DNA from 3 places in the Streptomyces sp. CRN 30 genome. Region 2 is predicted to be linked to each of the others. Evidence: riboswitches for the same ligand, from Rfam matches in the RefSeq annotation. Region 2 holds a riboswitch; each other region holds the start of a gene.
The links. A riboswitch is a leader RNA that binds a small molecule or an ion and turns the genes downstream of it on or off. The one in region 2 is predicted to bind cobalamin.
Positions count from the first base shown of each region.

Region 1: another riboswitch for cobalamin. It lies ahead of UW392_RS38255 (cobalamin biosynthesis protein); the one in region 2 lies ahead of UW392_RS50475 (ABC transporter substrate-binding protein).
Region 3: another riboswitch for cobalamin. It lies ahead of UW392_RS62930 (hypothetical protein); the one in region 2 lies ahead of UW392_RS50475 (ABC transporter substrate-binding protein).

Region 1 is NZ_JAVRHI010000361.1:25,808-33,615, reverse strand. It holds gene UW392_RS38270 (lysozyme) at 1-626, shown strand, start outside; gene UW392_RS38265 (inorganic phosphate transporter) at 1,033-2,334, shown strand; gene UW392_RS38260 (hypothetical protein) at 2,368-2,589, shown strand; cobalamin riboswitch at 2,724-2,864, shown strand; gene UW392_RS38255 (cobalamin biosynthesis protein) at 2,967-3,953, shown strand; gene UW392_RS38250 (cobyric acid synthase) at 3,950-5,461, shown strand; gene cobN (cobaltochelatase subunit CobN) at 5,458-7,808, shown strand, end outside.
Region 2 is NZ_JAVRHI010000447.1:60,836-68,643, reverse strand. It holds partial or broken gene UW392_RS50485 (beta-ketoacyl-[acyl-carrier-protein] synthase family protein) at 1-784, shown strand, start outside; gene UW392_RS50480 (ACP S-malonyltransferase) at 1,003-1,977, shown strand; cobalamin riboswitch at 1,972-2,172, shown strand; gene UW392_RS50475 (ABC transporter substrate-binding protein) at 2,227-3,288, shown strand; gene UW392_RS50470 (FecCD family ABC transporter permease) at 3,285-4,340, shown strand; gene UW392_RS50465 (ABC transporter ATP-binding protein) at 4,337-5,167, shown strand; gene UW392_RS50460 (TetR/AcrR family transcriptional regulator) at 5,145-5,837, opposite strand; gene UW392_RS50455 (MSMEG_1061 family FMN-dependent PPOX-type flavoprotein) at 5,966-6,595, shown strand; gene UW392_RS50450 (PDR/VanB family oxidoreductase) at 6,618-7,535, shown strand; gene UW392_RS50445 (siderophore-interacting protein) at 7,582-7,808, shown strand, end outside.
Region 3 is NZ_JAVRHI010000541.1:33,121-40,928, reverse strand. It holds gene UW392_RS62940 (MFS transporter) at 1-1,258, shown strand, start outside; gene UW392_RS62935 (sulfite exporter TauE/SafE family protein) at 1,304-2,086, shown strand; cobalamin riboswitch at 2,746-2,895, shown strand; gene UW392_RS62930 (hypothetical protein) at 3,118-4,062, shown strand; gene UW392_RS62925 (cysteine synthase family protein) at 4,059-5,081, shown strand; gene UW392_RS62920 (ATP-grasp domain-containing protein) at 5,078-6,361, shown strand; gene UW392_RS62915 (class I SAM-dependent methyltransferase) at 6,414-7,163, shown strand; partial or broken gene UW392_RS62910 (lytic polysaccharide monooxygenase) at 7,452-7,715, shown strand.

The DNA.
Region 1 (7,808 bases), on a different contig from region 2:
GGGGGCACGACGTCTCCTCGCACCAGAAGGACGTGAACTGGTCCAAGGCCAGGTCCAAGGGCGCCAGGTTCGTCTACGTCAAGGCGACGGAGTCGCACACCTACCTGAACCCGCACTTCACCCAGCAGTACAACGGCTCCCGCAAGGCGGGGCTGATCCGCGGCGCGTACCACTTCGCCGTGCCGAACAAGTCCTCCGGCAAGCGTCAGGCCGCCTTCTTCGTGCGCAACGGCGGAGGCTGGACCGGCGACGGCTGGACGCTGCCGCCCGCGCTCGACATCGAGTACAACCCGTACAGCAAGAAGAAGAAGTGCTACGGCATGAGCAAGGCCAGGATGGTCAACTGGATCAAGGCCTTCAGCAGTGAGGTGAAGCGGCTGACCGGCCGCCGCCCCGTGATCTACACGAACACCAACTGGTGGAACAAGTGCACGGGCGGCAGCTCGGCGTTCGCCGCCGACCACGCCCTCTGGGTGGCCCGCTACAACACGGCGAGCGCGGGGCAGCTGCCGGGCGGCTGGACGTACTGGACGATCTGGCAGCACGACAACAGCGGCCGCCTGCCGGGCGACCAGAACCTCTTCAACGGCTCCCTGGCCCAGCTGAAGCGCTTCGCAAGGGGGTAGCCGGTCCGGTTCGCCGGCGCCGGGGCGGCCGGGAAGGACACCGGAGACGGTGGACACCGGCAGGAGGGCCCGCCGCCCGGGCGACGGAGAGGGTGGCATGCGTCACCCGTAGGACGTGGCATGCGTCACTCGCAGGACGAGGGGCCGGGAGGTGGCGCGGGGCCGGTCGGAGGGCGGCCCCTCGCTCGGGGCCACCCCATCGATGCGGAGGGTGAGATTCCACCTCCGTTCGAGGCCTCCCGGCCCCTCATCACCGCTTCCGGCCCGGCTCCGGCCGCCCGACCGACACAAACGGAACCATCACACCCCGATTCGCTACACCACCCGGTCCGACCCAGTTCATCTTCCGTTCACTCAGATTGCTTACGTTCCACGAGCCACTGACGTCCCATAGAAGACCGGGTAAATGGAAAGCTTCTCGCTGATCCTCGCGATCGTGGTGATCACCGCGCTCGCGTTCGATTTCACGAACGGTTTCCACGACACCGCCAACGCGATGGCCACCACCATCTCCACCGGCGCGATGAAGCCCAAGGTCGCGGTGGCCATGTCCGCCGTCCTCAACCTTGTCGGCGCGTTCCTGTCCATAGAGGTCGCCAACACGATCTCCAAGGGCCTTGTCGACGAGAGCGGCATACAACCGGAGGTGATCTTCGCGGCGCTCGTGGGCGCCATCCTCTGGAACCTGCTCACCTGGCTCGTCGGCCTCCCCTCCAGCTCCTCGCACGCCCTGATGGGCGGCCTGATCGGCGCCACCATCGCCTCGGCCGGCATGGGCGCGGTCCACGGTGACGTCCTCGTCACCAAGGTGCTGATCCCCGCCGTCGCGGCCCCGATCGTCGCGGGTGTCGCCGCCATGATCGGTACGCGGCTCACCTACAAGCTGGGGAAGCACGCGAGCGAGAAGGCCACCTCCAAGGGCTACCGCGCGGGGCAGATCACCTCGGCGGGCCTGGTCTCGCTGGCCCACGGCACGAACGACGCCCAGAAGACGATGGGCATCATCACCCTGGCCCTGGTCGCCGGCGGCGCGCTCGCCCCGGACTCCGACCCGCCGGTGTGGGTCATCCTCTCCGCCGGTGTCGCCATCGCGCTCGGCACCTACCTGGGCGGCTGGCGCATCATCCGCACCATGGGCAAGGGCCTGACCGACCTCCAGCCGCAGCAGGGCTTCGCCGCCCAGACCAGTGCGGCGACCGTCATCCTGGCCTCCTCCCACCTGGGCTTCTCCCTCTCCACCACGCACTCGGTCTCCGGTGCCGTGATGGGCGCGGGCCTCGGCCGCAAGGGCGGCGTGGTCCGCTGGTCCACCGCCACCCGGATGTTCGTGGCCTGGGGCCTCACCCTGCCGGCCGCGGCCCTGGTCGCCGCGCTCGCCGAGTGGGTCACCGCCTTCGGCACCTGGGGCACCACCGTCGTCGCGGTCTTCCTGGTCGCCTCCAGCGCCGCCATCTGGGTCGTCTCCCGCCGCGGCGAGGTCGTCGACCACACCAACGTCAACGGCACGGACGAGCCCGCCGGGACCGCTGAGTCCGCTGGTTCCGCCAGGACTGCCGAGACCGCCGAGGGTGCCGCCGCCCCGTCGCCGGCCGCGGCCGGTCCGGTCACCCACGACCTGGCGGTCACCATCCCGGCCCAGTCCGACCCCGCGGCCACCCCGGCCGCCCCGGCCGCCGCCGGCGCTTCGTCCTCGTCGGCCACGGTCTGAGCACCGGACCCGAGTCCAAGGAAGTAACCCACCATGCACATCGACTGGGCAGCCCTCGGCTCCGTCTTCGGAGTCAGCCTCGTGGTCACCGTGGCCCTCGTCGGCCTCTTCGGCCTCGGCATCATCGGCCTCTCCAAGCGGGAGACGGCGACTGCGTCCGGGAACTCCGCCGCCGTCGCGACCACCGCCGCGTACGCGTGCTTCGCGGCCTGTGCGGCGGCGGTGGCGTACGGGATCTATCTGATCGTCGCCTGACGGCGCACACCCTGTGAGGGCGCCCCGGGTGCCGGCTAGGGCCGGCACCCGGGGCGCCCTCGTGCCGTGTCCGCTGTGGCGGGAGATGTGTGCCTTCGCACACTGCCCCGTCGCAGGTCAACAGCAAGTTGACTGGAATTCGAGGCCCGTGGTGGACTGCCGGAGCCAAGTACGACGGCAGGAGAGGAAGCCGGTGAGAATCCGGCGCGGTCCCGCCACTGTCACCGGGGTGCGCCCCCGGGAGCCAGGAACTCTCACCGTCGTTTTCGTCGAACCAGGGCGTGGACACCCTGAGTGAGGACATACCGCCATGCACGGCTGCCGCCGATCGAGCTCCCCCAGCGACGTTCCGCCCGTCCCCACGGTCGGCTGAGCCGATGCGGGCCGAACGCGTCTTCGCGTACGGCGCCGCCGCCGGCCTCCTCGGTGACCTGCTCCTCGGCGATCCCCGCCGCGGGCATCCGGTCGCCGTGTTCGGGCGGGCCGCGGGTGCCGTGGAACGAGCGCTGTGGCGGGACCACCGGGGACGGGGCGCGCTGCACACCGCCGTGTGCGCCGGCGGCGCCGCGACCCTGGCCGCCGTCGCCACCCGGGCCGTCCGTACCTCTCCCGTCGCCTCCGTCGCGCTGACCGCCGCCGCCACCTGGGCCGTCGTGGGCGGAACCTCGCTCGCGCGGGAGGCCCGGGCCGTCGGGAAGGCGCTGGAGGACGGTGACGTCGAGGCCGCCCGCGCGCGGCTGCCGCACCTGTGCGGGCGCGATCCGCAGGCCCTGGACGCCGACGGGATCGCCCGGGCCGTCGTCGAGTCCGTCGCCGAGAACACCTCCGACGCCGTCGTCGGGGCCCTCGTGTGGGGCGCCGTGGGCGGGGTGCCGGGGCTCGTGGGCTTCCGGGCCGTCAACACGCTCGACGCCATGGTGGGGCACCGGTCGCCCCGGTACCTGCGGTACGGGTGGGCCTCCGCACGCCTCGACGACCTCGCCGGGTGGCCGGGGGCGCGGCTGACCGCCGCGCTCGCCGTGGTCTCCGGCGGCGCTCCGCGCACCGCCGTGCGCGCCTGGCGCGCGGACGCGGGCAAGCACCCGAGCCCCAACGCCGGGCCGGTCGAGGCCTCCTTCGCGGGCGCGCTCGGCGTACGGCTGGGCGGCACCCTCTCGTACGGCGGGCGGGTGGAGCACCGGCCCGTGCTGAACGGGGAGGGGCGCGCCGTGGAGGTGCGGGACATCGAGCGGGCCGTCCGGCTGTCGCGACGGGTGGGCTGGCTCGCGCTCGGCGTGTGCGCGGGCGCCCGGTTCGCCGCCCGCGCGGCCGGGACTCTCACGAAGGGCTCACCGAAGGGCTCACCGAAGGGGCGTACGTCATGAGCGGTGGTGGACTGCTCGTCGCCGGGACCACCTCCGACGCCGGCAAGAGCGTCGTCACGGCCGGTATCTGCCGGTGGCTGGTCCGGCAGGGCGTGAAGGTCGCGCCGTTCAAGGCGCAGAACATGTCCCTCAACTCGTTCGTCACGCGCGAGGGCGCCGAGATCGGGCGGGCGCAGGCCATGCAGGCGCAGGCGTGCCGCGTGGAGCCGACCGCGCTGATGAACCCCGTGCTGCTCAAGCCCGGCGGCGAGCGGAGCAGCCAGGTCGTGCTGCTGGGGAAGCCCGTGGGCGAGATGAGCGCCCGCGGCTATCACGGCGGACGGCAGCAGGCACTCCTCGGCACCGTGCTGGACTGTCTCGCCGAGCTGCGGGGCACGTATGACGCGGTGATCTGTGAGGGGGCCGGTTCGCCCGCGGAGATCAATCTGCGGCGGACCGACATCGTCAACATGGGCATCGCGCGGAACGCGCGCCTGCCCGTCCTCGTCGTCGGCGACATCGACCGCGGCGGCGTCTTCGCCTCCTTCTTCGGGACGGTGGCCCTGCTCTCGCGCGAGGACCAGGACCTGGTCGCCGGGTTCCTCGTCAACAAGTTCCGGGGCGACGTCTCGCTGCTGGAACCGGGGCTGGACATGCTGCACGGGCTCACCGGGAGGCACACGTACGGCGTCCTGCCCTTCCAGCACGGCCTCGGCATCGACGAGGAGGACGGGATGGCGGTGTCGCTGCGCGGCGCCGTGCGCGAGTCGGCCGTCACCGCCCCCGTGGGCGAGGACGTGCTGCGCGTCGCCGTGTGCGCCGTCCCGCTCATGTCCAACTTCACGGACGTGGACGCGCTGGCCGCCGAACCGGGAGTCGTGGTGCGGTTCGTGGACCGGCCGGAGGAGCTCGCCGACGCGGATCTGGTCGTGGTCCCGGGCACGCGCGGGACCGTCCGCGCCCTGGAGTGGCTGCGCGAGCGCGGGCTCGCGGACGCCCTCGCGCGCCGGGCCGCCGAAGGGCGCCCCGTGCTCGGCATCTGCGGCGGCTTCCAGCTCCTCGGCGAGCACATCGAGGACGAGGTCGAGTCCCGCGCCGGGCACGTGGAGGGGCTGGGCCTGCTGCCCGTCCGGGTGCGGTTCGCCCGCGAGAAGACCCTCACCCGGCCGGTGGGCGAGGCCCTCGGCGAACGGGTCGAGGGGTACGAGATCCACCACGGCGTCGCCGATGTCCAAGGGGGAGAGACCTTCCTGGACGGTTGCCGGATCGGCCGGACCTGGGGTACCCACTGGCACGGGGCGCTGGAGTCCGACGGCTTCCGGCGGGCCTTCCTGCGCGAGGTGGCGGCCGCCGCGGGCCGCCGCTTCGTCCCGGCCCCCGACACCTCCTTCGCCGCGCTGCGCGAGCAGCAGCTCGACCGGCTCGGCGACCTCATCGAACACCACGCGGACACGGACGCGCTGTGGCGGCTCATCGAGTCCGGCGCGCCCACAGGACTGCCCTTCATCGCACCGGGAGCGCCCGCATGAGCACTGTGCTGTTGTTGTCGACCGCCGACACGGACCTGCTGGCGGCCCGTGCCTCCGGCGCCGCCTACCGGATCGGCAACCCGACCCGCGTGGACGTCACCGAGGAGCTTCCGGGGCTCCTGGACGGCGCGGACGTCGCCGTCGTACGCCTCCTCGGCGGCAAGCGCGCCTGGGAGGACGGGCTCGCGGCGCTGAAGGCGTCCGGCGTCCCGACCGTGCTGCTCGGCGGCGAGTCCGTGCCCGACGCCGAACTGATGGCCGAGTCGTCGGTCCCGGCGGGCGTGGTCGCGGAAGCCCTGCGCTACCTCGTCGAGGGCGGCCCGGAGAACCTCACCGAGCTGGCACGCTTCCTCTCCGACACCGTGCTGCTGACGGGCGAGGGCTTCGAGGAGCCGCGGAAGATGCCGGAGCACGGCGTCCACGGCGACCGGGCTCTCCTGGACGGCCGTCCCACCGTCGGCGTGCTCTTCTACCGGGCCCACGAACTGAGCGGCAACACCGCCTTCGTCGACACCCTGTGCGACGCGATCGAGGCCCAGGGCGCCAACGCGCTCCCCGTGTACTGCGGTTCGCTGCGCGGCGCGGACGAGGGGCTGTACGAGATCCTCGGGCAGGCCGACGCCCTGGTCGCCACCGTGCTCGCGGCCGGCGGCACGCACGCCTCGCAGGCGTCGGCGGGCGGTGACGAGGAGGCCTGGGACATCGGGGCGCTCGCCGACCTGAACGTCCCGGTGCTCCAGGGGCTCTGCCTCACCTCCTCGCGCGAGGCGTGGGACGCGTCGGACGCGGCCCTCTCCCCCATGGACGCGGCCATGCAGGTGGCCATCCCCGAGTTCGACGGCCGGCTGATCACCGTCCCGTTCTCCTTCAAGGAGCAGGGCCCGGACGACGTCCCGGTGTACGTCGCCGACCCCGAGCGGTCCGCGCGGGTCGCCGGGATCGCCGTCCGGCACGCCGCGCTGAAGCACAAGGCGAACGCGGACAAGAAGATCGCGCTCGTCTTCACCGCGTACCCGACCAAGCACTCGCGCGTCGGCAACGCGGTCGGCCTCGACACCCCCGCCTCGGCGGTACGGGTGCTCGACTCGCTCCGCGACGCCGGGTACGTCGTCGAGGGCTACCCGGACAACGGCGACGAGCTGATCCACCGCCTCATCGAGGCGGGTGGCCACGACGTCGAATGGCTCACCGAGGACCAGCTCGCCGCGGCTCCCGCGCGCGTGCCGCTCGCCGACTATCAGGCCTGGTTCGACGAGCTCGACCCGGAGCTGAAGGACGCGATGCTGGAGGCGTGGGGCGAGCCGCCGGGCAGCCTCTTCGTGGACGGCGACGACATCGTGCTCGCGTCGCTCCAGTTCGGGAACGTCGTCGTCATGATCCAGCCGCCGCGCGGCTTCGGCGAGAACCCGATCGCGATCTACCACGACCCGGACATGCCGCCGTCGCACCACTACATGGCGGCCTACCGCTGGCTGGACAACAGCTTCGGCGCCGACGCGATCGTCCACATGGGCAAGCACGGCACGATGGAATGGCTGCCGGGCAAGGGGCTGGGGCTGTCGGGCGGGTGCGCGCCGGACGCGGTCCTCGGCGACCTGCCCCTGATCTACCCGTTCATCGTCAACGACCCCGGCGAGGGCACCCAGGCCAAGCGCCGCGGCCACGCCACGGTCGTCGACCACCTGGTTCCGCCGATGGCCCGCGCCGACACCTACGGCGACCTGGCCAAGCTGGAGCAGCTCCTCGACGAGTACGCGCTCGTCTCCGACCTGGACCCGACGAAGGCCCCGGCGGTCCGCGCCCAGATCTGGACGCTGGTCAAGGCGGCGGAACTCCACCACGACCTGCACGTCGACGACCAGCCGGACGACGACGCCTTCGACGAGTTCGTCATGCACATCGACGGCTACCTGTGCGAGATCAAGGACGTGCAGATCCGCGACGGCCTGCACGTCCTGGGCGGCGGCCCGGTCGGCGAACCGCGCGTCAACCTGGTCCTGGCCGTGCTGCGCGCCTCGCAGGTGTGGGGCGGGCAGGCGAACGCGCTGCCGGGGCTCAGGGCTTCCCTCGCCGAGCACTTCGGGCTGGTGGAGAAGGAACTGCTCGCCGAGCCGGGCGCGCCGGTGAAGGTGCCGGTCGAGCTGTCCGACCTGGTCGAGGGCCCCTCCCGGACGGCCGCCGACGCGATCGACCTGCTGGAACAGCTGTGCCGGCGGGTCGCGGAGGGCATGGAGGAGCGCGGGTGGGACGCCGCCGCGGTGCCCGCGCTGGTGCGTGAGGTGCTCGGCGGTACGGAGCTGCCGGACGCGGTGGCGGTACTGCGGTTCGCGTGCGACGAGGTCGTGCC
Region 2 (7,808 bases):
CGGGGTGCACACCCCGGTCAGCGCCTGCGCGTCCGGCGCGGAGGCCCTCGCGCAGGCCCTGGACCTCGTCCGGGAGGGCCGCGCCGACGTCGTGGTCGCGGGAGGCGCGGAGGCGGGCCTGCACCCGCTGATCTTCGCCGGGTTCGCCCGGCTGCGCGCGCTGTCCCGGCGGTGCGACGACCCCGACCGGGCGTCCCGGCCCTTCGACGCCGAGCGGGACGGGTTCGTCCTGGGGGAGGGGGCCGGGATGGTCGTGGTGGAGAGCGCCCGGCACGCCGCCGCCCGCGGTGCGCGGGCGCACTGCCGGCTCACCGGCGCGGGCATCACCAACGACAGCCACCACATCGCGCAGCCCGCGCCCGGCGGGGCGGGGTGCGCCGCCGCGGTCGCCGCCGCCCTCGACGACGCGGACCTCCTGCCGGAGGACGTCCGGCACGTCAACGCCCACGCGACGTCCACGCCGGTCGGCGACCTCAGCGAGGCGCAGGCCCTGCGCACGGCCTTCGGCAAGGTCCTCGACGACGTGTCCGTCAGCGCCACCAAGGCCGCGCTCGGCCACACGCTGGGCGCCGCCGGGGCGATCGAGGCGGTCACGACCGTCCTCGCCCTGCGGGACCGGACGGCGCCGCCCACCCGCAGCCTCGAACGCGTCGACCCGGCGATCGAGCTGAACGTGGTCGGCCGCACGCCGGAGCCCCTGCCGTCCGGGCCCCTGGCGGCCCTCAGCACGAGCATGGGCTTCGGCGGCCACAACGTCGCGCTGGCCTTCACGACACTCCCATGACCCCCCGACCACCGACCCGAGCCCCCGAACACGGCCCTCCCACGGTCTCCGGCGGGGCGGACCGTGTGCACCAGGGGCTCGTGTCGTCCGGGTGGCCCTCGGGGCGGGACGCCTCAAGCCGAGGTGATCTCCGTCGGGCCGGAGGGGGCGGGGACGCGGTTCGGTGTCCCCACCCCCTGGGAACCGACCCGCCGGGTGACCGGGCGCGGGTGCTGCTGATGTGTCCCGGGCAGGGGGCCTACCTGCCCGGGGCCCTGCGGCACCTGCGGTACGTCCCCGCCGTCGCCGAGGTGCTGACCACCGTCGACACCCACGCCCCGGCCCACGGCTCGCTGCGCGTGCCGGTGGGCCGGCTGCTCACCGAGGAGGACGCGCCCGCGCCCGAGGAACTGCTGCGGAGCGACCCCCTCGGGTTCGACCTCGCCACCTACGCGGCGGTGGTCGCCTCCGCCACCGTCCTGCTCGGCCTCACCCGCCACCGCGTCGACGCGGTCCTCGGCCACAGCGTCGGGGACCTGGCCGCCCTCACCGTCGCCGGAGCCGTCACCGTGCGCCAGGGCGTCCAACTGCTCCGCATCCGCGACCGGCTGCTGCGGACCGCCGCCCTCCCCGCCGCCGGGATACTGGCCACCGACACCACCGCAGGACAGGCCGCGGACCTCATCCGCGCCTGCGGTACCCCCCAGGTGCGGATCGCCGCCCGCAACGCCCCCGCGCAGGTCGTCCTCGCCGGCCCCGACGCCCAACTCGCCCACGTACGCCGCGCACTTGAGGACAGCGGGCACCGCGTGACCCCGCTGACCAGCCGTACCGCCTTCCACCACCCCCTCCTCGACGAGGTCCACCGCTCCTTCCGCAGCCTGCTGCGCGCCCAGCCGCTCGCCCGGCCGGTCCTTCCCGTGCACACCACCGCCGGCCGCTGGGCGACGACCCCCGCCCACCTGCGCACCACGGCCGCCGCCCACCTCACCGAACCGATGGAACTGCACCGGACCCTGCTCACCCTGCGCCGGGCCGGTTTCACCACGTTCATCGACAGCGGCCCCCGCGCCCTGCTCAGCGGCCTGGTCCGGGCCGGCCTGCCCGGCTGCGCCACCGCCGCGCCGCTGCGCACCCCTGTCGCCGCGGACCGCATACTGCGCCGGCTGAACGCCGTCGCCCCGCCGCGCCGGCCCGGTCCGGGCCCTTGGTAGTCTGCCGAGGCCAGTCACGCCACCTCGGTGGTCAGGGAATCCGGTGCGAATCCGGAACTGACGCGCAGCGGTGAGGGGGACGGGCGGGGCACGATCGCCACTGGGACGACCACCGCGCACGCGGCGGCGTCCTGGGAAGGCGCCCCGTCCGGACGAACCCGAGTCCGAAGACCTGCTGGCACCTCCGCGCCCCCGCGCGGAGGTCGACCGTAGGCCAGGCTCCGCGTCCAGAGCCCCGACACCCGAGGCATGCCCGTGCTCCGCACCACCCCCCGTTCCGCCGCGTTCCTGCTCACCACCGCCCTGCTGCTCACCGCGTGCTCCACCGCCGGCGGCACCTCCGGCGGAAAGGGCACCGCGTCGGACGGCGCCTCCGCCGCCACCGGTTACCCGGTCACGCTGCGCAACTGCGGCCACGACGTCACCCTGACGTCGGCACCCGCCCATGCCGTCTCCCTCAACCAGGGCAGCACCGAGATCCTCCTCTCGCTGGGCCTGGCGGACCGCCTCGCCGGCACCGCCACGTGGACCGACCCGGTGATGAAGGGCCTGGAGAAGGCGAACGCCGGTGTGCCCCGGCTCGCCGACAACAACCCCTCCTTCGAGAAGGTCCTCGACGCCGGACCCGACTTCGTCACCGCGTCCTTCGTCTCCACCCTCGGCACGGGCGGCGTCGCCACCCGCGAACAGTTCGAGAAGCTGGGCGTCCCCACCTACGTCTCCCCGTCCGACTGCGCCGCCGGCAAGGACAACGACAGCGGCGGCGACGGCTCCCGCAGCACCCCCCTCACCCTCGGCACGGTCTACGGCGAGATAACCGACCTCGCCCGCGCCTTCGGCGTCGAGGAACGCGGCGACGAACTGGTCGGTGAGCTGAAGGACCGCGTACGCGAGGCCACCGACGGGCTCGACGCGTCCGGTGTCTCCCTCATGTACTGGTTCGCCAACTCCCAGTCGCCCTACCTCGCGGGCTGCTGCGGCGCCCCCGGCGCCATCACCCGCGCCCTCGGCGCGAAGAACGTCTTCTCCGACACCCACGACGAGTGGCCCCAGATCAACTGGGAGACCGTCGCCGACCGCGACCCCGACGTCATCGTCCTCGGCGACCTGACCCGCAAGTCCCAGACCGCCGAGACCGCCGAGGCGAAGATCGAGTTCCTGGAGACCAACCCGGCGACCCGCAACCTCACAGCGGTGAAGAAGAAGCGGTACGTCCTGCTCAGCGGACAGGCGATGAACCCGTCCATCCGCACGGTCGAGGGGATCGAACAGGTCGCCGCCGGTCTCCGGGACCTCGGACTCGGCAAGTGACCCGGCCTGCCGACGGGCACGTGCGCCGGCACGTGCCCGGCGCGCGGACGACCCCGCTCCTGACCGCCGCGGGCCTCGCTGCCCTGGCGCTGTCGGTCGCCGTCGCCGTGACCATCGGCCCCGCCGACATCTCCGCCGGCGACGTGTGGTCCTCGGTCGCCGCCCACCTGGGGTTCGGTGAGGGCACCCTCGCCCCGCTGCGGGACGGCATCGTGTGGGACCTGCGCATGCCCCGCACCCTGCTCGCCGCGGTCTGCGGCGCCGGACTGGCCCTGTGCGGCGCGGTCATGCAGTCCCTGCTGCGCAACCCGCTCGCCGACCCGTTCGTCCTCGGCGTCTCCTCCGGCGCCTCGACCGGCGCGGTCGCCGTGATCGTGCTCGGCGTCGGCGGGGGAGCGGTGTCGCTGTCCGCGGGCGCGTTCGTCGGCGCCCTGCTGTCGTTCGCGCTGGTCCTGGTGGTCAGCCACAGCCTCGGCGGCAGCGTCGACCGCGTGGTGCTCTCCGGCGTCGCCGCCATGCAGCTCTTCTCGGCGCTGACCTCGTTCACCGTACTGACGTCGGCGGACGCCGAGACCACCCGCGGCGTGCTGTTCTGGCTGCTGGGCTCCCTCACCGGCGCCACCTGGACCCAGGTGCTGCTGTGCGCCGGAGTGCTCGCCGCCGTCCTCGTGGTGTGCCTCGTCCACTCCGCCACCCTCGACGCGTTCACCTTCGGCGAGGAGGCCGCCGCCAGCCTCGGGGTACGGGTGGGCCGTACCCGGCTGGTGCTGCTGTGCGCGACCGCGCTGCTCACCGCGGCCCTGGTCAGCTGCGCGGGCGCGATCGGCTTCGTCGGCCTGGTCCTGCCGCACGCCACCCGCGCGCTCACCGGCACCGCCCACGCCCGGCTGCTGCCGGTCACCGTCCTGACCGGCGCCGTCTTCCTGGTGTGGGTGGACACCCTCGCCCGTACCGTCCTCGACCCCCAGGAGATCCCGGTGGGAGTGGTGACGTCCCTGATCGGCGTACCGGCCTTCGTGGCCGTGCTCTACCGGGGCAGGAGGCGCACATGACCGGCAGGGCCCCCGCAGACGACGTACGGCCCCCCGCCGACGGCACACGGCCCCCCGCCCCCGCCGGCGACGGCCTCCGCTCCGACCGCGTCGCCCGCCGCGCCGGCGGGCGGCTCATCGTGGACGGCGTCACCCTCGCCCCGCGCACCGGCGAGACGATCGGCCTGCTCGGCCCCAACGGGTCGGGCAAGTCCACCCTGCTGCGGCTGCTCGCGGGGGTGCTCCAGCCCTCCGCCGGTGTCGTCACCCTCGACGGCCGCCCGCTCGCCGGGGTCGGCCGCCGGGCGGCGGCCCGGCGTATCGCCACCGTCGAACAGCACGCGCACACCCAGACCGAACTGACCGTCCGGGACGTCGTCGCCCTCGGCCGCATCCCGCACCGCCGCCCCTGGGCCGCCGGTTCGCCCGAGGACGGCCCGGCCGTCACCGCCGCCCTCGCCCGCGCCGGGCTCACCGACCGCGCGGACCAGTCCTGGCACACCCTGTCCGGCGGCGAGCGCCAGCGCGCCCAGATCGCCCGCGCCCTCGCGCAGGAGCCGCGCGAACTGCTGCTGGACGAACCCACCAACCACCTGGACATCCAGCACCAGCTGGACCTGCTGGAGCTGGTCGTGTCCCTGCCGGTCACCACGGTGATCGCCCTGCACGACCTCAACCTGGCCGCGATGTACTGCGACCGGCTCCTCGTGCTGCGGGAGGGCCGGGCCGTCGCCGAGGGCGTGCCCGGCGACGTCCTCACCCCGTCCCTCATCGAGGAGGTCTACGGGGTCCGCGCGGAGGTCGCCGACGGCCACGGCCACCCGGTCATCCGCTTCCTGCGCCGGTAGCGCCGGTAGCGCCGGTAGTAGCGGTAGCACCGGTAGCGAGGGAGGCACCGGAAGCGCCGGTGAGGTAGCGGAACAGCATGGCGACGATCTCGTCCTCCAGCCGCGTGACGTCGACGGGGTCGGGGGCCGCGACCATCGTGTGGATCAGAATCTCGACGGTGGCCACCAGGATCCGCGCGGCGACGACGGTGTCGGCCACCCGGACCTCCGGGTGCGTCCGCAGCAGCTCCAGCGCGTAGGCGATCCGTTCCCGCTGGAAGACCGTCACCCGTTCCAGCAGCTCGGCCGAGCGCGGCCCCTGCTCCACCATCACGCGCAGCAGCTGCGGGTCGTCCTGGTGGTTCTCGGCGGAGGCGCGGACGAAACGCCGCAGGATGTCCTCCAGCGAGTCGGGCAGGCCCTCCGTCAGGAGCCGCTCGACGGAGGCCTGGCCGCGGTCGAGGTGGCGGGTGAGCAGCTCCGCCAGGATCGCGTCCTTGTTCGGGTAGTACTGGTACAGCGAACCGATCGACACCCGGGCCCGCTCGGCGATGCGGTTGGTGGTCCCCGCGGCATAGCCGTACTCCCCGAAAACGTGAGCAGCCGCGTCGAGGATGCGGTCCCGGGTGAGTTCCGCGCGCACCTGACGGGGCTGTTTACGTGGGGCGATCCCCTGGCGGTCGGGGCTCATGACACCTCCTGGACGGCGCCGTGAAAGCGAGTGGCGCAAGACCTGAATGATTGCTCACAATACTGTCATGACCTGCGGCGAAACCGTCAAGGACGGCTGCCGGACCCGCTCGGGAAGGACACATCCCCATGAGTCATGTCGCCACCCGTCCACGACGCCTCGCGCCGGACGGCGTCCGGGCCCTGCTCGGCGAGCCGGACGCGATGACCGCGCGGAAGAAGACCGACCGCCTCGATCCGTTCTTCCGCCGCTTCATCGCCCACTCGCCGTTCCTGACGATGGCCACCGCGGACGCCCGGGGCCGCGCGGACTCCTCGCCCCGGGGTGACTACCCGGGCTTCGTGAAGGTGCTCGACGACCGGACGCTGGCCGTCCCGGACCGACCGGGCAACCGCATCGCCGACTCCTTCACCAACCTCGCCGAGAACGACGGCGTCGGACTGCTCTTCCTCGTCCCGGGCCTCAGGGAGACCCTGCGCGTCAACGGCCGCGGCTACCTCACCGACGAACCCGACGTCCTGACCCGGATGGAGACCGAGGGCCGGCGCCCGGTGCTGGCCGTGGTCGTCGAGGTCGAGGAGGTCTACTACCACTGCGGCCGCGCCCTCATCCGGTCCCGGCTGTGGGACCCCGCCGCCCAGGCCCTCGCCGAGGAGATGCCGTCGGCCGGCGAGACGTTCACCGCGCAGTTCGGCCTGGACGTCGACCCCGCCGCCGTGGACCGGCTCCTCGAAGACGGCTACCGCACCCTCTACTGACCGGACAGCGAGGAACTCACCCATGGCAGCGACGCGGACCGTTCTCGTCGACCGCATCGAACCCGTCACCGACGACGTCGTCTCCCTCACCCTGCGCGGCACCCCGGGGCCGCTCCCGCCCTGGGAACCGGGCGCCCACATCGACGTCCGGCTGCCCAACTGGCTGACCCGGCAGTACTCGCTGTGCGGCGACCCCGCCGACCTGGACACCTACCGCATAGCCGTCCGCCACGACCGGCTCAGCCGCGGCGGATCGGAGTACGTTCACCGCTTCCTGCGCCCCGGACGCCTGTTGGAGATCTCCGAGCCGCGCAACCACTTCCCGCTGCTGCCCGCCCCGCGCTACCTGTTCCTCGCTGCGGGCATCGGCATCACCCCCGTCCTGCCGATGCTGCGGGCGGTCACCGACGCGGGACTCCCCGCCGAACTCCTCTACGTCGGACCGTCGGTGTCCGCCATGCCCTTCGCGGACACCCTGCGCGCCGCGTACGGGGAACGGGTGCGCCTGGTCGCCACCCGGGAGCGGGGCCGGCCCTCCCTGCGCGCCCTGGCGGCGGAACTCCCCGACGACACCCTCGTCTACGCCTGCGGTCCCGCGCCGCTGCTGGCCGCCGCCGAGGAGGCGTTCCCCGCCGGGCGGCTGCACGCGGAGCGGTTCCGGCCGCTGCGCCGCGCGTTCGGGCCCGACACCGCCTTCGAGGTGGAGTGCGCCCGCTCCGGCTCCACGGTCGAGGTGCCGGCCGGGGAGTCGATGCTCGACGCCCTGGCGCACGCGGGCCGGACGGTGGCCGCGGGCTGCCGCGAGGGCGTCTGCGGGAGCTGCGGGATCACCGTCCTCGACGGCGAACCCGACCACCGCGACGACATCGGCGCACCCGAGGGGCGCGTGTACCCGTGCGTGTCCCGCGCGCGGTCCGCGCGGCTCGTCGTGGACCTGTGAACCACCGTACCGACACCACCACCGCGACGACGAGAGCGAGACAGCGATGAGCGTGCTGCCCAAGGTGCGCATGGCGCGGAGCCGACGCATGATCACCCTGGAGGTGCGGCGGACCGAGCGGATCAGCCCCACCTTCCTGACCGTCACCCTCGGCGGCCCGCAGGCGGCCCACCTGGAACCCATGGGCTTCGACCAGACCGTACGGCTCTTCTTCCCCCGCGCGGGACAGGACGGGCTGCGGATGCCGAGCCGCAACAGCGAGGCGTGGATGGC
Region 3 (7,808 bases), on a different contig from region 2:
GGCCACCTGGGCCCTGCCGTTCGTGCTGGGGCTCGCGGTGCTCGACCGCACGCTCACCGCCACCGGCCTCGGTCTGCTGCTCGCGGCCCGTACCGTGGGCTTCCTCGCGGCGGTGCCCGTGGCCGGGGTGCTGGCCGACCGGTACTCCCGTCGGGGCGTCGTCCTGTGGGCGGGACTGGCCGCAGGGGCCGCGGCTCCGCTGATAGCGGTCGGGCTCGGCTGCTCGCTGGCGCTCATGGCGGTGGCCGCCGTCCTGGCCGGTGCGGGGCAGGGCGCGTGCCGGCCCGCCTTCCAGGCACTCACCGCCGAGGTCGTCGACGCCGACCGCAGGCAACAGGCCAACGCCGCCATGACCCTGGCGGTCCGCGTCACCACCCTCACGGGGCCGTCACTGACCGCCCTGCTCGCCCTGTTCCTCAGCTTGCGGACGCTGCTGGTGGGCATCGGCCTGCTCTGGCTCGTCGCCGCACTCGTCCCTGGGCCCGGCTCCGCCGATGCGGCCGGTTCCGCCGATGCCGCCGGTTCCGCCGGTCTCGAAGTCGTCAGCGGTACCCAGAACACTGCCCGCACCCGACGAGTCTCGTTCCTCGGCGAGTTCGCCGACGGCCTCCGCGAGGCCCGCAGGCATCCGTGGTTCCTCTCCGGTCTGGCCGCGCTGACCGCCGTCATCGCCACCGGCTACTCCGCCACCGGCGTCGCGCTGCCCCTGGTCAGCCGCGACGCGTACGGCACGGAAGCCGTCCTCGCCGGGGCGCTGACCGCATACACGGCCGGCGCCCTGGCGGGAGCCCTGCTCATGGGGCGCTGGCGCCCGTGCTCGCAGGGCTGGATCGCTCTGGCGGGACTCGCCGCCTACGGTCTCGCCCCGCTCAGCCTGGTGTTCCCGACGCACCCCGCCGCCGTACTGGCCGCCTACGCGGTCGCCGGCATCGGGATCGAACTGTTCAACGTGCCGTGGTTCACCGCCACCCAGCGCGAGGTCGAACCCGACAAGCTGGCCCGGGTCTCCTCCCTGGACTTCCTGCTCTCCTACGGCCTCGCCCCGCTCGGCCTCGCCCTCATCGCCCCCGCCATCGCCACCTTCGGTGCCCGGGAGATCCTCCTGGTGTGCGCGCTCACGTGTTTTGTCGCACCGGCCGCCGCCGCCTTGGTACCCAGCGCCCGCCACTTCTCCCGCAGCCCGCGCCCGCGCCCGCGCCCGCGCCCACGCCCACGGAAGGCTTCCGGCAGCGAGCAGCCACCGCAGGATGTCCCCTGACGATCGATCGCCGGAGCGTGCGACGGATACCACAGAGGGACAACAGTGGACTGGCCAACGGGAATTGCCGGCTTCGCCGCAGGCGTGCTCATCGCACTCGTCACCGCGCCGGTGGGAGTCTCCGGCGCCGTGTTCCTACTGCCGGTCCAGCTGAGCGTGCTCGGTGTGCCCAGCCCCGCCGTCACCCCGACCAATCTCCTCTACAACGTCGTCGCCGGTCCCGGCGCCCTGCTGCGCTACCGCCGTGACGGCAGCCTCTACGGCCCGCTGACCCGCCGCCTGATCGCCGGCACCCTGCCCGGAGTCGTACTGGGCACGGTCATCCGTGTCTTCGCCCTGCCCGGGCCGACCGTCTTCCGGCTCCTGGTCGCCGCCCTGCTGCTCCCCCTCGGCACCTGGCTCATGGTCCGCACCCTGCGCCCCAATGCCACACCCCGACCGGCCGAGCCGTCAGCGCGCTCCGTCACCGTCCTGGCGGTGGCGGTCGGCACGGTCGGCGGCATCTACGGCATCGGCGGCGGCTCCCTCCTCGGCCCCCTCCTGGTCGGCCGTGGCCTTCCCGTCGCCCAGGTCGCCCCGGCCGCCCTCGCCTCCACCTTCCTGACCTCACTGGTCGGTGCCGGTACCTACGCACTGCTGTCCCTCACCGACGGGGAGAACATCGCCCCCGAGTGGCTCCTCGGACTGGCCTGCGGACTGGGCGGGCTGATCGGCGGCTACCTGGGTGCTCACCTCCAGCACCGCCTGCCCGAACGGTTCCTCCGTCTGCTGCTGGGCGCCCTCGCCGCCTCGGTCGGTGCGCTGTACGCGGCCCAGGCGCTTCGCTGAGCGCTGAGGACGGACACCGCGGGCACGGAAGGCCGGACTTCAGGTCTCCGCCGCCGTCACCGCCCGACCGAGCGCAGGTAGCGGCCCAGGTTCTCGGCGCCCGTGACATTGCGCGGGCCGCTGACGGCGTCGCCGTAGGACATGACGAAGAAGCGTTCGTCCGGCACGGCCGGTACCGACTCGAGGCCGGCCAGCGACTTGAGACCGACAGGCGTCCAGGCCGACGCGCGAGGCGCCGGACGGCACGGCGACGACGGCAGACGGCAGACGGCACGACAGCAGACGGCACGACGGCGGTCGGCACGGCGGTTCTGGGGCCCGCAGAGACTCGATCAAGCCACAGCGGACGGGTCATCAGGCTGAAAACCCGTTGTCCTGACAGCCGACGACGCAGGAATCGGGTGCCCGGATCGCGGGGTGACCCGGCTCGTGCTTCTCCACGGCTCGGGTACACGATCGCGCGCGCGGAACGCAGCGCCTCGCACCACGTCGGCATCCCACGGCACGTCCAGCCTTGCGCCCACATCGGGCACTTCAACCGTCTACCACATCAGGACAACCCGCGAACAACCTCTGTCGCAACGTCACAGGTGCCCCTAGCCTGAGTAACGCAGTCGGTTCGCGTCCGGCGCCCCATCAGGCGTGCGACGGCGCGACGCAGAGGGAACCCGGTGTGAATCCGGGACTGTCCCGCAGCGGTGTGTGGGAACGAACGCCGTCGAAGCGCTGAGCCCTTCGGGGCCGGAGAAGCGACGGCAGTGGGCGCCCGCCGGGCTCGTCGGCGGACGTGCCCACGAGTCCGAAGACCTGCCACTGCACCCGCGCGGCAGGCGCGGGCTGCGCAGCGCACGGTGACCTCGCGGACCAGGTTGACGGCACGGACGACGGCACGGCATACGCGCGACCACGTCTCCTTCCCGGTCGGCGTGCAGGGCTGGGAACCGACAGGAGGACGGATCCGTGATCACGCGAGTCCTCGCCGTCCGCGCCAGAACGCGGTCGGCCCGCGACCAGGGCGAGCGGAACGGGTTGTGCTGACACCGCCGGCCGGGAAGCTCCGCGCGGCACCACCGGACCGGCCGGGCCGCACCGTGTCCGGCGTCTGCCACGGCACCCTGGGCGAGCTGTACCAAGGCCCTCTGCGAGCGGGCCCCGCCCCGGACATCGCAGTGGTGTCCTTCCCCGTCGACCGGCATTCGTGGGTGTACTTCACCCACAGCGCCCACGACACCCGGAGCACCCGAGGCACCCGGGAATCGCACGCGCCGGGCCCGCCGCCTCTCGGAGAGAAGTCGGCGACAGCGGCCCGGCTGTTCCTGCAGCACTTCGGGCTCACCCTGCCGCCCGGTCGCTGGACCACCCACTCCGATCTGCAGGTGGGGGTGGGCATGGCCAGTTCGACCGCCGACATCGTGGCGACGCTGCGCTGCCTGTTCGGGCTCTTCCACCTGCCGTACGACACGGATGTGGTCCTGGGCATCCTGGCGGCGATCGAGCGGGCCGACAGCGTGTTCCTGGACGAGTTCGCGCTCCACCTCAGCGGTCGGCACCGGGTGGTGAGGCGGCTGGGGACGGACATCGGCTTCCACACCGCCTTCGTCACCGAGCCCGGCACGGTCGACACCGCTGCCGTCACCGACCTGCTGCTGGCGCACTACCGGCGGCACGGCGAGGAGTACGAACGGTGCCTGGCCGACCTGCTGAAGGGCTTCGCCTCCGGCGACCCGGCCGTCGTCGCCCGGGCGGCCACCACCAGCGCCGCCCTGTCGCAGCGGGTGCTGCCCAAGTCGACGTTCGACAGTGTGCTGGCGCACCGCGAGCGGTTCGGGGCCGACGGCGTCTTCGTCGCCCACACCGGCTCCCTGATCGGCTACCTCTTCCGCCGCCGTCCCGGCGCCGGCGTCAAGTCCGGCCTGTCCGCGTTCTTCCACTCGCTCGGCCACCAGTGCTCATTCGCCCAAGGAGGCTACGGGTGATCCACCCCCACATCGCCGACGCCCTGAAGGTCCCCGACCTGGTCCGGCTCACCGACGGCCTGGTCCTGATGCGGTTCGAGTCGATGAAAATCTACTCGGCGCTCACCGCCGTCCGTCATCTGCTCGACCGGGGCACGGTCCGCCCGGGTCAGACCCTGATCGACAGCTCCAGCGGCATCTACGCCTACGCCCTCGCCCTGGCCTGCCACCGGTACGGCATGCGGTGCCACATCGTGGCGTCCACCACGGTCGACACCACCACCCGCGCCCAGTTGGAGATCCTCGGCGCCACCGTCGAACAGGTCACGCCGTCGCGGAACCTCAAGCTCGACCAGGAGTTACGGGTACGGCGGGTGAAGGAGATCCTCGCCGAACGCCCCGACTGCCGCTGGATGCGGCAGTACCACGACGACGTCCACTACCTCGGCTACCACGAGGTCGCCGACCGCATCACCGCCGCGTTCCCCGGCCGCCCGCTGACCGTGGTCGGCGGCGTGGGCTCCGGAGCCTCGACCGGGGGCCTCGTGGAACGCCTGAGAGCCACCGACCCCTCGGTGCGGCTGGTGGGGGTGCAGCCGTTCGGCAGCGTCACCTTCGGCAGCCAGGACCACCACGACCCGGAGGCGATCATCGCCGGCATCGGCTCGTCGATCGTCTTCGACAACGTCCGCCACCACCTCTACGACGCCGTTCACTGGCTGGACTTCACCCATGCCATGTCCGGCACAGTCGCCCTGCTGCGCGACCATGCCGTCTTCGCCGGACTGTCCACCGGCGCCGGGTACCTGACCGCGACGTACGAGGCACGCCGCCACCCCGACCGGCTGCACCTGGTGATCGGCGCCGACACCGGGCACCGCTACGTGGACCGCGTCTTCGCCCGGCACCCGGAAGCCCTCGACCCGGCAGCGCTCAAACCCGTGGAGGTCGGCACGCCCGAGGAGATGACCATGCCCTGGTCCAGGATGGCCTGGCGGCGCGCCGCCTGCCCGGCGCACTGGAAGGAGCGAGCGGCGTGAGCGTCGTCTGCTTGGAGTCCCTCACCTTCGGCCTCGGACACCTGGTCCGCGCCGCCGACGCGCTCGGCGAGCGGCTGGTCCTGCTGACCCGCGATCCCGCCTACTACGTGTACGAGCTGGACCGGTTGCCCGCCGACGCCCTGGACGTCGTCGAGACCGACACCTTTGACGAGGAGCGGGTGGCGGACGCGTTGCACCGCGTTCCGCACCTGTGCGGTCTGATCAGCTCGACCGACACCTGGACGCTGGTCGGCGCCGAGCTCACCGCCCGGTTCGGGCTGCCCGGGCTCGATGCCGCCGTACTGCGGCTGACCCGCGACAAGGCCGCCGTGCGCAACCGGCTCCACGATGCCGGGCTCACGCGCGGGCGGGCCGTCGAGCCCACCGACGCCGGGACCGGAACGGGATTCGGGTTGCGGGAGCAGGTACTCAAGGAGACCGGACTGCCCGCGATCATGAAGGACACGGCGGGCACCGGCAGCCAGAACGTCTGGCTGGTGCGCGACGGGACCGAACTGGACGCGGCCCTCGCCGAGGCGACCGGGCGGAGCCTGAAGGGACGGCTGTTCACCGAGCCCTACTTCAGCGGTCCGGTGTACAGCGCCGAGACCCTCAGCTGGGCGGGCGGCACCCGGCTGCTGGGTGTCTCCAGCCGGCTGATGTCGCCCGAGCCGCACTTCCGCGAGGAGATCACCGCCTTTCCCGTGGCTTTCCCGGAAGCGCGGCGGGCCTCGCTGGAGCAGTGGATAGGCCAGGTGCTCGCGGCCATCGGCTACACCGACCGCTTCGCGCACGTGGAGTTCGTGCTGACCGCCGACGGCCCGGAAGTGGTGGAGGTCAACCCCCGGATCGGGGGCGCCCTGGTGGGCGAGGGCCTGTGCCGGGCGCTCGGCGTCAACGTGTACGAGGCGATGATCGAGGCCGCGCTGGGCCGCCGCCCCGGCCTGATGGACGCGGACCTGCCCGGCGGCCCGGCCGTCGCCTTCGTCCTCGGCTATCCGGCCGCACCCGGCGTGTTCACCGAGGTCACCGGGCTGGACCGGCTGACGGACATGCCGGGCTCCCCGGCCTGGTACCCGGTCAAGCAGCCCGGCGACCGCGTCGAGCACCTGGACGACAGCCGCGGGTACGCGGGCATCGTCTACGCGGAGGCCGAGACCGCCGAACTCGCCACACACCACGCGGTGGCCGCCGCCAACACCGTACGCGTCCTCACCGAGCCCTACCCGACCACCGCCCCGACCCTCAACCCCATCGGTTCCGGCAGTTCCGTCGGGTGAGCAACAGCCCCCTGCCCCCACAGAGACCACTACGAAGGAGCGATGCGGACCCATGACACGGACGGGCGGATTCCAGGACGACGACTTCTGGACCGAGTTCCACGACTTCCTGTTCTCCGAGCAGCGCCAGGCCCAGGCCGAGGAACTGCTCGACACCTCACCGCACCTGTCCTTCCCGCCCGGGTCACGGGTGCTCGACCTGTGCTGCGGTCCGGGTGTCTTCACCGTGCCGCTCGCCCGCCGCGGCCACGACGTGACCGGGGTGGACCTGAGCCCGGCGATGCTGGACCGGGCCCGCGAACGGTCGGCCGACGCCGGCACCCGGGTCACGTACGTACGGGCCGACGCACGCGAGTACGAGGCGCCGGGCCGTTTCGACGTCGTCCTCAATCTGTTCACCTCGTTCGGGTACTTCGAGGACCCCGCCGACAACGCCCGCGCTCTGCGCACCATGCACACCTGTCTGGCGCCCGGCGGCACCCTCGTCCTGGACCTCGCAGGCAAGGAACTGCTGGCCCGCAAGGTCACCCCGCCCAAAGTGGTGCGGCGCGGCGACGACCTGATGGTGCAGACCGACACCGTGCTGGACGACTGGGCGCGGCTGCGCAGTGACTGGGTGCTGGTCCGGGGTGAGCGGGTGACCAGGGCCACGCTGGTGTGGTTCGTCTACAGCGCCGTGGAGCTGCGGAGGATGGTGGAGGAGGCGGGCTTCGGCCGGGTGGAGGTGTTCGGCGGCTTCGACGGCCGCCCCTATGACGAGAACGCCGAGCGCCTCGTCCTGCGGGCGGTCCGCGAGGAGTGACATGTACGGGGTGGTCAGCCGGATTCGCCGGCGACCGCCGAGCGCTGGCGTGGGGAACAGTCCGCGTCAGGCGCAGCGGTTCCGGCGGTGAGGCCCACGTAGTGGTCCTGTGGGCTCTCGCCGTCCGCGGGCCGGTGGAGGGCAGGCCGACGGCCCGGCTCTCGCGTCGGGTGGGCGCCGGGTTCCACGGCTCCGGCTGGGAATGTCTCGTCGGGACAGGACGTCGATGCTGGTCAGCCGGGGACCGGAAATGCTTTCAGTCGCTCGAATGCGGTGGTGATCACCTGGGTCCAGCTGCACGACCAGGCGTTCCACTGTGCCGACTACTTCAAGGTCTACGTGAGCAAGCAGGGCTTCGACCCCAAGACCCGGACCCTGGGCTGGGGCAACCTCGACTTCATCACGCGGACCGACCGCTTCGCCCCGGCGCAGGACATCACGTTTCCCGTCCGGACCTCGGGCTGCACCGGACACCACATCCTGTTCGTGATCTGGCAGGCCTCGCACCTCGACCAGGCCTACATGTGGTGCAGCGACGTGAACTTCGGCTGAGCCGGGGAGCGCCGCACACGGCACCGGCTTCTGCCGGGCGCCGGTGACCCGCCGCCCGGCCGACCGAGCCCCGTCGGGGCAGGGAACCCACGT